One region of the Pseudomonas nanhaiensis genome, then DNA from elsewhere that is predicted to be linked to it. Evidence: predicted binding sites of a transcription regulator. Region 1 holds the regulator's gene; each other region holds the start of a gene.
What was found. The regulator sigma-54, encoded in region 1, starts transcription at its own class of promoters, with help from an activator protein. The targets are predictions, from matches to a motif close to ANTGGCATNNANNTTGCTNT.
Positions count from the first base shown of each region.

Region 2: the regulator sigma-54 is predicted to act here: its motif matches at 1,997-2,016, upstream of flgB (flagellar basal body rod protein FlgB).
Region 3: the regulator sigma-54 is predicted to act here: its motif matches at 1,601-1,620, upstream of glnA (glutamate--ammonia ligase).
Region 4: the regulator sigma-54 is predicted to act here: its motif matches at 1,352-1,371, upstream of KEM63_RS09895 (ammonium transporter).

Region 1 is NZ_CP073751.1:3,008,474-3,012,050, forward strand. Features, by position in the region: gene lptA (lipopolysaccharide transport periplasmic protein LptA) at 1-328, shown strand, start outside; gene lptB (LPS export ABC transporter ATP-binding protein) at 321-1,046, shown strand; gene KEM63_RS13725 (RNA polymerase factor sigma-54) at 1,134-2,633, shown strand; gene hpf (ribosome hibernation promoting factor) at 2,713-3,021, shown strand; gene ptsN (PTS IIA-like nitrogen regulatory protein PtsN) at 3,043-3,498, shown strand; gene rapZ (RNase adapter RapZ) at 3,501-3,577, shown strand, end outside.
Region 2 is NZ_CP073751.1:2,575,012-2,578,588, forward strand. Features, by position in the region: gene KEM63_RS11570 (flagellar hook protein FlgE) at 1-371, opposite strand, end outside; gene flgD (flagellar hook assembly protein FlgD) at 403-1,089, opposite strand; gene flgC (flagellar basal body rod protein FlgC) at 1,103-1,543, opposite strand; gene flgB (flagellar basal body rod protein FlgB) at 1,546-1,950, opposite strand; gene KEM63_RS11590 (CheR family methyltransferase) at 2,186-3,010, opposite strand; gene KEM63_RS11595 (chemotaxis protein CheV) at 3,042-3,577, opposite strand, start outside.
Region 3 is NZ_CP073751.1:3,443,599-3,447,175, forward strand. Features, by position in the region: gene thiI (tRNA uracil 4-sulfurtransferase ThiI) at 1-1,402, opposite strand, end outside; gene glnA (glutamate--ammonia ligase) at 1,712-3,115, shown strand; gene KEM63_RS15900 (DUF4124 domain-containing protein) at 3,256-3,577, shown strand, end outside.
Region 4 is NZ_CP073751.1:2,198,203-2,201,779, forward strand. Features, by position in the region: gene KEM63_RS09895 (ammonium transporter) at 1-1,131, opposite strand, end outside; gene KEM63_RS09900 (EAL domain-containing protein) at 1,527-2,687, shown strand; gene KEM63_RS09905 (ATP-binding protein) at 2,684-3,577, opposite strand, start outside.

The sequences.
Region 1 (3,577 bases):
GACCACCGACGCCGACGGCGCCGTTCGTACGGTCGTCAGCAAGGGCAGCCCGGCCACGTTCGTGCAGACGCCCCAGCCGGGCCAGACGCCGGTCAACGGTCGCGGCCAGACCATCGAATATCATGCCGCCGACGAAAAGGTAGTGATGATCGACAATGCGCATCTGGACCAGGACGGCAACACCTTTCAGGGCGACTACGTCAGCTATGACATAGCCCGTCAGGTCGTCGACGCCGGCCGCACGGGCTCGGCCCAGGGCGGCAGCAAGCAGCGTATCGAGATGGTCATCCAGCCGCGTCGCCGCAACGAGCCCGCAGCCAATGAGTAAGCTTGAAGCCCGTCATCTGGCCAAGGCCTACAAGGCACGCAAGGTGGTGCGCGATGTCTCTGTGGCGATCCACAGCGGCGAAGTCGTCGGCCTGCTCGGGCCCAACGGCGCCGGCAAGACTACGTGCTTCTACATGATCGTCGGCCTGGTGAAGGCCGACGAGGGCAACATCCTGATCAACGATACGGATGTGACCAAGCTGCCCATGCATGGCCGCGCGAGGCAGGGCATCGGCTATCTGCCGCAGGAAGCCTCGATCTTTCGCAAGCTCACCGTTGGCCAGAACATCATGGCGATCCTCGAGACGCGCAAGGACCTGAACGCCAAGGGGCGCGAAGGCAAGCTCGAGTCGCTGCTGCGCGAATTCCACATTCATCATCTGAAGGACAGCCTCGGCATGAGTCTGTCCGGAGGCGAGCGCCGTCGCGCGGAAATCGCACGGGCGCTGGCCACCGAGCCGCAGTTCATTCTGCTCGACGAACCCTTCGCCGGTGTCGACCCGATTTCGGTGAACGATATCAAACAGATCATTCAGCACCTGCGCGACAAGGGCATCGGCGTGCTGATTACCGACCACAACGTGCGCGAAACCCTGGATATCTGCGACAAGGCCTACATCGTCAACGACGGTCACATCATTGCGGAAGGCAATGCAGAGACCGTACTCTCGAACCAGACAGTCCGTGATGTCTATCTCGGTCATGCCTTCCGCCTGTAACTGCCCGAGCGATTCAGGCATGCTAGAGGCATTGGGCCATATGCCCGAGCAGGGTAACAACCAGCGCACAGGGTACTTCACCGCATAATGAAACCATCGCTCGTCCTCAAGATGGGGCAGCAGCTGACGATGACGCCGCAGCTGCAGCAAGCCATCCGACTGCTACAGCTCTCCAGCCTCGACCTCCAGCAGGAAGTTCAGGAGGCACTGGAAGCCAATCCCATGCTGGAAATGGCAGACGACGGCGACGACGACTACGGTCCCAGCGCACCGGACACTTCGCCTGACAGCGACGACGCCCCCGCGGTGACCATCCCCGAACCCGTCGAGCTCGACTCCATCGAGCAGCACGGTCAGGGTGAAGAAGGCAACTGGAACGAGCAGATTCCCAGCGAGTTGCCAGTCGACACCCAGTGGGAGGACGTCTACCAGACCTCCGCCAGTTCCTTGCCCAGCAACGACGACGAGGATTGGGATTTCACTGCTCGCACCGGTACCGGCGAGACGCTGCAGAGTCACCTGGAATGGCAGCTGAATCTCATCCCGCTCTCCGAAACCGACTACCAGATCGCCCTGGCGCTCATTGACGGCATCAACCCCGACGGCTATCTGCACGAGTCGCTGCAGGACATTCTCGACTCGCTCGATCCTGAGCTCGAGGTCGAGCTCGACGAGGTCGAGATGGTGCTGCATCGCATCCAGCAGTTCGAACCGGTCGGCGTGGGCGCGCGTGATCTGCGTGAATGCCTGCTGTTGCAGCTCCGACAAATGCCCGCCGGCACGCCCATGCTGGAGCAGGCCACCCGCGTGGTGAAAGATCACCTGGAGCTGCTCGGCAATCGCGATTTCGCGCAGCTGATGCGCCGCAGCAAGCTCAAGGAAGATCAACTGCGCGACGCGGTAGCGTTGATCCAGACGCTGAACCCCCGTCCCGGATCGGAAATCGCCTCAGGCGATGCCGAGTACGTGATTCCCGATGTCATCGTCCGGCGTGATACCAATCGCTGGATCGTCGAGCTGAACCAGGAGTCGGTGCCCAAGGTGCGGGTGAACACCCACTACGCCTCGATGGTGCGCCGTGCCGACAGTAGCGAAGACAACACCTACCTGCGCAACCATCTGCAGGAAGCGCGCTGGTTCATCAAGAGCCTGCAGAGCCGGAACGAAACGCTGATGAAGGTGGCGACGCAGATCGTCGAACATCAGCGCGGCTTTCTCGAGCATGGCGAGGAAGCAATGAAGCCGCTGGTGCTGCATGACATCGCCGAAGCGGTGGGCATGCATGAGTCGACCATTTCGCGGGTGACGACGCAGAAATACATGCACACCCCGCGCGGCATATTCGAACTCAAGTACTTTTTCTCGAGCCACGTTGGCACCACCGAAGGCGGGGAATTCTCCTCCACCGCCATCCGTGCGCTGATCAAGAAACTGGTCGCCGCAGAAAACCCGAAGAAACCATTGAGCGACAGCAAGATCGCTGGTTTACTGGAAGAACAAGGGATATCGGTAGCCCGCAGAACGATTGCCAAGTATCGCGAGTCGCTCAATATCGCGCCCTCGAGCGAGCGCAAGCGGTTGGTGTGACCAGCCGGGATTCACAGGTGGCACCATCGGGTGACAGTCAGCGTCACCCTGCTCTATCAAGCCAATCAGGAGAAGCCGTATGCAATTGAACATCAGCGGTCATCAACTAGACATCACCGACGCACTGCGCGATTACGTTACGGAAAAGATGTCACGGCTCGAGCGACACTTCGACAAGATCACCAACGTGCAGGTCATTCTGGAAGTCGAAAAGGTACGGCAGAAGGCAGAGGCGATTCTCCATGTGGCAGGCGGCGAAGTGGTCGCCAACGCAGAGGCTACCGACATGTACGCAGCTATCGATTTGCTCACCGACAAACTGGACCGTCAGCTGATCAAGCACAAGGAAAAGAACATCAACCGCCTTCAAGGCGCCAACGATCGTTAAGGCTGCATACGCCGAAGACCCATGCAAATAGACCATATCCTTACCCCCGAGCGCACCTTTGCCGGTGTGCAGGGGGGCTCCAAAAAACGTGTGCTGGAGCAGATCGGCAAACTGATCGCCCAGCACACCAATCTCGATCCCGACGCCATTTACGAAAACCTGATCGCCCGCGAGCGGCTCGGCTCGACCGGCTTCGGCAATGGTATCGCCATTCCGCATAGTCGGCTGGAGGGCTGCGATCGCGCCCTCGGCGCGCTGCTGCAGCTTGAGAGCAAGATCGATTTCGACGCCCTCGACGGCGAGCCGGTGGATCTCATCTTCGTCCTGCTGGTGCCGCAACAGGCAACCGAGCAGCATTTGCAGATTCTCAAGATGCTGGCCGAGAAGCTCGATCAGCAGAGCGTGCGCGAGTCGCTTCGTGCCGCCCCGGATTCCCAGTCGCTTTATCAGGCGATGATCGGCGCGGGCGATAACTGAGCATGCGCCTGGTGGTGGTGAGCGGTCGCTCGGGGTCGGGCAAGAGCACCGCGCTACACATGCTGGAAGACAATGGCTT
Region 2 (3,577 bases), 430 kb from region 1:
CCCTGCAGCCGCTCGCCGAAGTTGTTGACGATATTGCCCTGCCGGTCGGTGCCAAAGTAGCCGGCTCGGGTGTAACTCAACGCACCGTTGTTGCTGGTGACGAAGAACCCGTTACCGTTCACCGCCAGATCCAGGCTGTTCTCGGTAAAGTTGATGTTGCCCTGCGTGAACATCTGCGACACGTCACCCATCAGAACGCCGCTACCCTGCGCATTGCTGCCCGAGCCCAGCACGGAAGCCGCGTAGACGTCGGAGAACTCCGCGCGCGACAACTTGAAACCGACCGTGCCGGCGTTCGCTATGTTGTTACCGGTGATATTCAGATCGGATGCTGCCGCCCGAATACCACTGAGACCGATGTTGAAAGACATGTTCTAACTCCTCAATGATGCTGCGGACGACTTACTTGCTAATGGACAGGACTTCGGACAGCCCGATGCTGCCCAGGCCTGCAAGATTCAGAACCATCTCTCCCCCTTTGCCAACACCCAGCGATACGCTGTCGACGTTGGCAGGCAGCAGAGTGGCCACTTGTTTCTGTTCACCGCCCTGGCTGGCGATGGCTTCGAACTTGTATTTGCCCGGCGGCAGGATATTGCCGCTGGCATCCTGGCCGTTCCAGTTGAAGTCGAGCATGCCTGGCTCCTGCGCCCCCATGTTCATGGCGGAAACCAGTTTGCCGGCGCTGTTGTAAACGTTGACCAGCACATTGCTGCTCGACTGGGTAATCGCCATCTGGCCTTGAATACCCTGTTGGGTATCGACCATGGCATTGGACGTTGGCACGATCACCGAACGCCCCACCAGCGAAGAGGCCTGCAGCGCCTGAGATGACTGATAACCACTGAGCAACGAGTCCATCGACGTATTCAGGTTACCGATGCCTTCGACGGTGCTGAACTGTGCCAACTGAGCGATGAACTCACCGTTTTCCTGCGGCGACAGCGGATCCTGATTGTTCATCTGCGTGACCAGCAACTGCAGAAACGCATCCTTGCCCAGCTCGTCACCCTTGGCGAAGCGATCCTGGTCGACCTTGTAGTTGTCCAGCAGGCTTTCGCCAACGCTGAGGTTATTACTGACGCTCATCAGAAGGTCTCCTTTACTGGCCCAGCGTCAGCACGCGCTGCAGCATGGTCTTGGCGGTGTTCATGATTTCAACGTTGGTCTGGTAGGCGCGCGAGGCTGACATCATGTTGGCCATCTCCTCGACGACGTTGACGTTCGGATAGAACACATAGCCTTCCTCGTTCGCCATGGGGTGGTCAGGTTCGTAGCGCGCCTGCAATTCGGCGTCCGATTCGACGACACCGAGCACCTGCACGCCCTGACCGGCCTCGCCTTCGGACTGGAACAGCGAGCCGCCAAGCCCTTGCTGCTCGCTGAGGACGGTGGCAAATACCGGATTGCGAGCGCGATAGGTTTCATCGATGCTGCTCGACACCGTTTCGGCGTTGGCAATGTTGCTGGCCACCGTGTTCAACCGCAGGGACTGGGCACTCATGCCGGATCCGGCGATGTTGAAAACCTGGGTCAGGGACATGATCAGTCTCCTCTTATGGCCGTCATCAGGCCCTTGAACTTGCTATTGAGGAAGGTAAAGCTGGCCTGGAAGTCGATGGCGTTCTGTGCGTACCTGGCCTGTTCCACCTGGGTGTCCACGCTATTGCCGTCAATCGAGGGCTGCGAAGCGGTGCGGTAACGCAGACCGGCAGCCTGGTCGATGAAACCTTCCATCGCGATATGTCCGCCATGGGTGCGCTGGGCCTTGAACGGCTCTGCGCCTCCGGCTTGCTGGGCCTCGAGCACGCTAGCGAAGTCGAGGTCTCGCGCCTTGTAGTTGGGCGTATCGGCGTTGGCGATATTGTTGGCGATGACTTCCGCGCGGTCGGCACGAAAGGACAGCGCCTTTTCATGCAGGCCCAACGCTCGATCGAAACTCAAACTCATGACATTCCTCCGCTTGCGTGCTCGGCAAGACATTTACGGAAGTGTCAAAGCAAGGGCTATGCCAAATAATGAATATTCAGCAATATCATAGACTTAATAGGGATGGCCGAACGTCTGCGGCAAATTATTACCGCAGATTCGTCACTGAAGCCGGGCTGGCCCCGGCGTAGCGGCAAGAACGCGTCAATAGTCGGACGCGCTCAGGATGTGTCATCAGGCAAGCTGACACGGACGATCAACGTGCCTTGTAGACGATGCCCGGGCTGCACTGGACCATCTGGTAGAGCTCGGGCAATCCATTGAGGGCTTCTGACGCACCAAGCATGAGATAGCCACCGGGCTTGAGCGTAGCGTGGATGCGCTTGAGGATGTCCTTCTTGAGATCCGCCGAAAAGTAGATGAGTACGTTGCGACAGAACACGATGTCGAACTTGCCCAGCCCGGCATAGCTGTCCAGCAGGTTCAGCGCTCGGAACTCGACACGCGATCGTACCGGCTGCTTCACCGACCAACGTCCCGCGCCAGCGGCGTCGAAATACCGTGCCAGACGTTCCTGGGACAGCCCCCGCGCCACAGCCAGACTGTCATATTCGGCGGTTTTTGCTGCGCTGAGGATGCTTCCGGACAGATCCGTCGCAACAATCTGCGCGCCCGCGCGCAGTTGGCCCAGGTTGGTTCGCTCGTACTCGTCGATCGACATGCTCAGCGAATACGGTTCCTGACCTGACGAGCAGGCTGCCGACCAGATGCGCAGGCGTTGGCCGGGACTGCTCTGAACGAACTCGGGAATAAGCTTGTTCTTGAGCACCTCGAACGGATACACGTCACGAAACCATAAGGTCTCGTTCGTTGTCATCGCGTCGATGACGGACTCGCGCAGCCCACCGCGCGGATTCGCCTGAATCCGCGAGACGAGTTCACCCAGCGACTTGATGCGCTCCTGTTCGAGCAGCCTGTTCAACCGGCTGGATACGAGATACTGCTTGTTTTCCCCCAGAACGATGCCACAGGCTTTTTCAAGGAAATCCCGGAACTGCTGAAAATCGTTTGCAGAGGTCACTCAACCGCCCTATCTCGTCTATGTGCCGGCGTCATGCACCCGTCGCGTCGCGAAGGGCGTGCAGCCGGTCGATCACCCGTTTCGCCAGTTCATCCGGTTTGAACTTGGCCAGGAATTCGTCCGCGCCGACCTTTTTCACCATCGCCTGATTGAATACCCCCGACAGCGAGGTATGCAGCATGATATGCAACTTGTTCATGCGGGGGTCATTGCGCACTTCGGCCGTGAGCGTGTATCCATCCATCTCCGGCATTTCAATATCCGACACCATCATCAGCAGATGTTTCGATACGTCCTCGCCTCGATCGGCAATTTCCTTGAGCCAATCCAGTGCCTGCCTGCCGTCGTTGAGCGCGACGATTTCCACGCCGACCTCCTGCAGACAACGGGCGACCTGCTTGCGTGCAACGCTCGAGTCGTCGACGATCAGAACCTTGCGGGAAACCGCCTCGGCCTGCGTACGCTCGTCAATCACCCCAGAAGAGATCGTCTCGACTGTCGGGACCACCTCGGCAAGAATCTTCTCGACGTCGATGATTTCCACGGTCTTCTCGTCAACCCGCGTGA
Region 3 (3,577 bases), 440 kb from region 1:
TCTGGGCGTGCATCTGGCTCATGATGCCCTTCTGGCAATACAGCAGATAGTTGCGCGCCGGGTCCAGCTCCTTGAAGCGGGTCGACAGCTCATAGAACGGAATCGCCTTGACCTCCACTCCCTCGATGGCAAAAGGGGCCTGCTCCTGCTCGTCCGGATGGCGAATATCGATGACGATCTGGCCGGTCAGCGCTTCATCTACCAACTCGACATCACTGATGCCCTCCATGGGTTGGTCCAGCTCCTGACACTCGTGATAGCCGGCCGCAGCAATCGCGGCATCGAGTATCTGCAAGTCGAAGTTGGCCTCGGCCGCCTCGACCTGGTTTGGCGTGGTGCGGATTGCCGGATTGACCGAGATGATGCCGCAATACTCCGGCATGCTGCTGGCAAAGCCTTCCGTGCCGATCGCTCGTGCGGTGCTGATGATATCGGTCTTGCTGGTCGTGATCAGCGGGCGCAGCACGAGGAGATCGCTGGCCTCGTCGATCACCCGCAGATTCGGCAGCGTCTGACTGGCGACCTGAGCAATCGCCTCGCCGGTTACCAGTGCATCAAGCCCCAGCCGCCAGGCGACCCGGTTGGCTGCGCGCAGCATCATGCGCTTGAGCACCACCCCCATCAGCGGGTTATCGATGTTCTTCAGCAGTTCACCGACCACCCCTTCGAACGGCACGCTGATAAAACGCAATCGATGGCTGCTGGCGTAGCGCTCCCACATGTAATGCGCGACCTGCCGGACGCCGAGCTCATGGGCGCGACCACCCATGTTGAAGAATATGAAATGAGGCAGCAGGCCCCGCTGTAGCATCGAGTACGCTGCCACGGTGGAATCGAAGCCCCCGGACAGCAGGCACAGCACCGGTTCCTGGGTGCCGAGCGGAAACCCGCCCATGCCCTTGTGCCGCGCCTGGATCAACAGCACGCGCTGATCGCGCAATTCGACGTCGACCCACACTTCGGGGTTCTTCAACGATACGCCGGCAGCGCCGCAGCGCTCGACCAACGCAGAGCCGAGGAACGCCGCGGCTTCCGGTGAGCTGAATGGATGCGTGCCCACGCGCTTGCAGCGGACGGCGAAGACCTTGCCGCGGATCTGATCGCCGACGTTCGCCACGCAGAGATCGGCAAGCTGCTCGAGCGACTCGAGCTGATAATCGTGCACTTCCACGAAGTGCGCGATGCCGGGTGTATTGCGCAGCCGCTCGATGCAACGCTTCTGCACCGCGGGGTCGGTACCCAGGCTCACTTCGAGAAAGTCCCAGTTGCCGCTGACGCGTGCTTCAGGGTCGATGGCCTTGAGAACCGTCTTCAGATTCCCCTTGAGCTGCTGGATGAAGCGCTTGCGTACAGGGCGCGTCTTGATGGTGATTTCGGGGAAAAATTTTATGATGAGTTTCATTTGCTGATGTAAGGTGCGCAAAAGCGGCGCATTATACGCCGGCTGACGCTGGTCGGCGAAACCTTGCACACTGCGCCAGTGCACTATAGTTGTGCATGCCAGCCCTGTAGCGCACCCATAGAGTGCACAACAATGGTGCGCAGCACTGCGAAAACACGCGCGATGGCTGTAAGGCGGGCCTTTCAGAGCATGCTCCGAAATGGCACATCTTTTGCTCTGTTGTAAGGCAAGCGGATCAACGGTAAGTCCCGCTCAAAATTTGAGGCGCCGGGCCAGAAGCCCGGCATATGATTCCTGTTGGAGGAAAACATGTCGAAAGCGATTCAACTGATCAAAGAGTTCGAAGTGAAGTGGGTTGACCTGCGCTTTACCGATACCAAAGGTAAGCAGCAGCACGTCACCATGCCGGCTCGCGACGTCAACGACGACTTCTTCGAAGAAGGCAAGATGTTCGACGGTTCTTCTATCGCAGGCTGGAAGGGCATCGAAGCTTCCGACATGATTCTCATGCCCGACGACAGCACTTCCGTTCTTGATCCGTTCACCGAAGAGCCGACGCTGATCATCGTTTGCGACATCATCGAACCGTCGACCATGCAGGGTTACGACCGTGACCCGCGCGGCATCGCTCATCGCGCCGAAGAGTATCTGAAGTCCACCGGTATCGGTGACACCGTATTCGTGGGTCCGGAGCCCGAATTCTTCGTCTTCGACGAAGTGAAATTCAAGTCCGACATCTCCGGCTCCATGTTCAAGATCTTCTCCGAGCAGGCTTCCTGGAACACCGACGCCGACATCGAAACCGGTAACAAGGGTCACCGTCCGGGCGTCAAGGGCGGCTACTTCCCGGTTCCGCCGGTCGATCACGACCACGAAATCCGTACCGCCATGTGCAACGCCCTGGAAGAAATGGGTCTGCAGGTGGAAGTTCACCACCACGAAGTGGCGACTGCCGGCCAGAACGAAATCGGTGTGCTGTTCAACACCCTGACCAAGAAGGCTGACGAAGTGCAGACGCTGAAGTACTGCGTGCACAACGTTGCTGACGCCTACGGCAAGACCGCCACCTTCATGCCCAAGCCGCTGTATGGCGACAACGGTTCCGGTATGCACGTGCACATGTCCATCTCCAAGGATGGCAAGAACACCTTCGCTGGCGAAGGCTACTCCGGCCTGTCCGACACCGCCCTGTACTTCATCGGCGGCATCATCAAGCACGGCAAGGCACTGAACGGCTTCACCAACCCGTCGACCAACTCCTACAAGCGTCTGGTTCCCGGTTTCGAAGCGCCGGTCATGCTGGCGTACTCTGCGCGTAACCGTTCGGCCTCGATCCGTATTCCGTACGTTTCCAGCCCGAAGGCGCGCCGTATCGAAGCCCGCTTCCCGGATCCGGCTGCCAACCCCTACCTGTGCTTCGCTGCACTGCTGATGGCTGGCCTGGACGGCATCCAGAACAAGATTCACCCTGGCGATGCGGCTGACAAGAACCTGTATGACCTGCCGCCGGAAGAAGCGGACAAGATCCCTCAGGTTTGCGGCAGCCTGAAGGAAGCCCTGGAATCGCTGGACGCCGATCGCGGCTTCCTGACCAAGGGCGGCGTATTCACCGACGAGTTCATCGACGCCTACATCGAGCTGAAGGCGGCCGAAGAAATCAAGGTGCGCACCTTCGTTCACCCGCTGGAATACGACCTGTACTACAGCGTCTGAACCTGGTTCTGCCACTGCAGTCGAAAAAGGGTGCCCTTCGGGCGCCCTTTTTTTTCGCCTGTCCGCCGGGCGCCGTCTTGCTCTTGCCAGTCTCGCGAGCCGATGCGACGCTTTACCCAACGTCAAAGGAGTGAAAGTAGATGCAGAACACAACCCTGTTTGCGGCCCTGTCGCTGGTGACCGCGATAGTCGCGTTGCCGGCGCAGGCCGAGGTCTACACCTGGACCGACGCCGATGGAAACCGCGTCTATTCGGATCAGCAGTCGCCGGATGGCAAAGGCCAGAGCGTCGAAGTACCGAAGGTGAACACCATCGAGCCGCCGCCAGAAATGCCGAGCCTGGAGCGTGACGAATCGCAGTCGGCCGATGGCGGCTCCGGCTCGCAGCAGGCCAATTATCGGCGCCTGGCGATTACCAATCCGTCAGACGATCAGCCGGTGCGCGCCAACGATGGCAGCGTGG
Region 4 (3,577 bases), 810 kb from region 1:
ACCGGCGACGGCGCGGATCAGCCCGTATACCAGCAGGCCACCTACGAAGGCCACCACGATGCCGCCGAGTGTACCGACGACCTGCGCTGCGATGCTTACCCCACCCAGGCCACCCAGGGCCTTGCTGCCGAAGATCCCCGCGGCCAGACCGCCCCAGGCGCCGCATAGCCCGTGCAGCGGCCATACACCCAGTACATCGTCGATCTTCCAGCGGTTCTGGGTGAGGATGAACGTCCAGACGAAGAGCGCTCCGGCGATTACGCCGGTAACCAGTGCGCCGAGCGGATGCATGACGTCAGAGCCCGCGCACACCGCAACCAGACCCGCGAGCGGACCGTTGTGCAAGAAACCCGGGTCACAGCGACCAACTACCAGCGCAGCAATGATGCCGCCCACCATCGCCATAAGTGAATTGACCGCCACCAGGCCGCTGATACCATCGATGGTCTGCGCGGACATGACGTTGAAGCCGAACCAGCCGATGGTGAGGATCCATGCACCCAGAGCGAGAAAGGGGATATTCGACGGCGGTATCGCAACGACCTGACCATCACGATATCGGCCGCGCCTGGCGCCGAGCAGCAACACAGCGGCAAGGGCCAGCCAGCCCCCCATCGCGTGAACCACCACGGAGCCGGCAAAATCGTGAAAGCCTGCGCCAAAGCGCTGTTGCAACCAGTCCTGCATACCGAGATTGCCGTTCCAGACGACCCCTTCGAAGAACGGATAGATCAATCCGACGATGAACAGCGACGCGCAGAGTTGCGGCGTGAATCGTGCACGCTCGGCGATGCCGCCGGAGATGATCGCCGGGATCGCAGCGGCAAAGGTCATAAGGAAGAAGAACTTGACCAGTGCATAGCCGTTGTTTTCCGCGAGGTGCTCGGCACCTGTGAAGAAGTGTGCGCCGTAGGCGATCCAGTAGCCAATGAAGAAATAGGCCAGGCAGGAGACGGCAAAGTCACTGATGATCTTGGACAGTGCGTTGACCTGATTCTTCTGGCGGACAGTGCCGACCTCCAGAAAAGCAAAGCCGGCATGCATGGCCAGAACCATGATGGCGCCCATGAGGATAAAAAGAGTGTTTGCACCATGGATGAGCGTGTCCACAGCGCTTTGCAGGTTTTCCATGTTCCATGCCCTGAGTTTATGCACCACGCTGAAGCAGATCGAAGGCCGGCGCACCATCGGCGGGCATAAATAGTGCCTCCGCCCGAGATAAGCCTGTCCTTCACGCCACGCACGAAGCCATTTTTCTAGATTTAAATCAGTTAGTTAACATAGGAGTTGGCAGATGACCGCAGGGCCTTGCACCAGCGAAGCGCAATGTCCACCTCCCTGAGGCCAATGCAGTGCAAACCTCATACCAAGCGAAGCGGTCTCGTGCCCCACGCTGGGTCACGTGGCGCGAGATTCGACCCGTGACGTACGTATGTCCGTTCGAAACGTGCGCCGAGCATTACCTCGTTTGCTTGGCTACAATCTTGCATCTGCGTGCGGGCAACTGACCTTTGAGGAGAATATGAATGGACGGCCAGCCGCTGCCCTATTTCCAGCCGTTGATCGATACCGCTACCGGCCGGATCGCCGGTTACGAGGCGCTTGCACGCCTGCGCGACGACGACGGCAACGTGCGCAGCGCCGGCCCGCTGTTTACCGACCCGAACGTGGACCCCGACGACCTGCTGGAGCTCGATCGCACGATTCGCCGTTTGGCACTGGAACGGTTTCGGGACAATCCGGCAGGCTTCCTGAGCCTGAACATCTCGCCGCTGTGGGTAAGCCGGCTCGAACCTGGCGCTCCCCTGCCCAGCCTGGCACTGATGGCCGAAATCGGTCTGCCGCCGGAACAGGTAGTGTTCGAGATTACCGAGCTGCAGGGGGACATTCATCAGCTCAAGGATGTCGTGCAGCGCTACAGGCAGGCGGGCATCCGTATCGCCATTGATGACTTCGGCGCCGGCTACTCGATGCTTGACCGGGTGCTGGCACTGGAGCCGGATATCCTCAAGCTCGACATACAGCTGTTTCGCAAGGCGGCCAGTGGCACCGGCAACAGCGGTGACTTCGTGCGCGCCCTGGCGCTCATGGCGGAAAAGAGCGGGTGCTGGATCATTGCAGAGGGCGTCGAGACCGAAGCGGAATTGCACTTCGCCCTCGAATGCGGCGCACGCTACGTTCAGGGCTATCTGTTCGCCAGGCCGAAAGAGAACTTCCTCCCCGACGACGCGGTTCAGGGCACCTTTTCCGCGCTACGCGACCGCTACGTACACGACAAGCTCGCCGAGCGCGCCAAGCTATCGAGCCTGCGCGGCTCGCTGGCCCAGCTGTTCAGCGAGTTGCGAGAGTGGCTGGCCAGTGGTGCTCAGCCGACCCAGCTTCCCTCGCCCAGGCAATATCCCTGGCTGATCCGCTGTTTTCTGTGCGACGCACATGGCACGCAGATTTCGCCCAATTATGAATGGACTGACCGGCAATGGCGGGCCGATCCGCGTTATCTGGACCACAACTGGTCGTGGCGCCCGTATTTCTATCAGATCCTCGCAGAAGCCGGTGAAGACAGCCGTGTGATACTGTCCAATCGCTATCGCGACGCAACCACCAACCAGTACTGCATGACCTCGGGACTGTTCATCGACGACAGCCGGCACCTGCTGCTGGTCGACATCGACATTGCGCACATCTAGGTGACAGGCTGCCGGTACGGCAGCCTGATCCTCACTCGCAACCCGCCCGCCTCCGACTGATCGAGCTGGAGGCTCCCCGCGTATGCCTCCACCAGGTCGCTGACGATCGCCAGACCCAGGCCATGCCCATCGACACGTTCGTCCAGACGCATCCCACGGCCCAGCGCTAGCGAACGCTCGGCCGAGCTCAGACCCGGGCCGTCGTCATCCACGCTGAGTTCGAATGCGTCCGGCGCTGCATGCCAGGCGAGTCTCGCTGACCGATGGCCCCACTTGCAGGCGTTGTCCAGCAGGTTGCCCACCAGTTCGAGCATATCGTCACGGTCGAATGGCCAGGGGCGGTCGGCGTCGCCATCGAGTTCGATGCTCACACCCTCGTTGTGGGCCACAGACAGGGAGGCAACCAGCCACGGCAGATCCCGACCGGGGTCCAGCCGGTCCCCTGCCTGCCGCTCGGGAGCCAGCCGCGCCCGTTGCAATGCGCGCTGCAACTGATTGCGCATCGCCTCAACCTGCTCGCGCATTCGCCCCAGCGAGTCGGAATACGGACTATCACCCATGCGCGAGAGCGTCGATTCAATCACTGCCAGCGGTGTTTTCAGTCCATGGCCCAGATCTCCGAGGGCGGTGCGAGACCGCTCGAGCACCGCGTCGATCTGCCTGCCGAGGTGGTTGATTTCCATCACCAGAGAGCGCAATTCGACAGGCACTGCTTCGTCCAGCGCCACACGCTTGCCGCTGCGCCAGTCGGCCAGTTGCTCCCGGGCCTGGCGCAGCGGGCCCAGCGCCCGACGCAGGAGGGTCTGTTGCAGCAGAACGCTCAGAGCAATCGTCAGTCCCCCCAACCCCCACACCCACCAGCGGGCGCGAGCCAGCGAGTTCAGAACCGG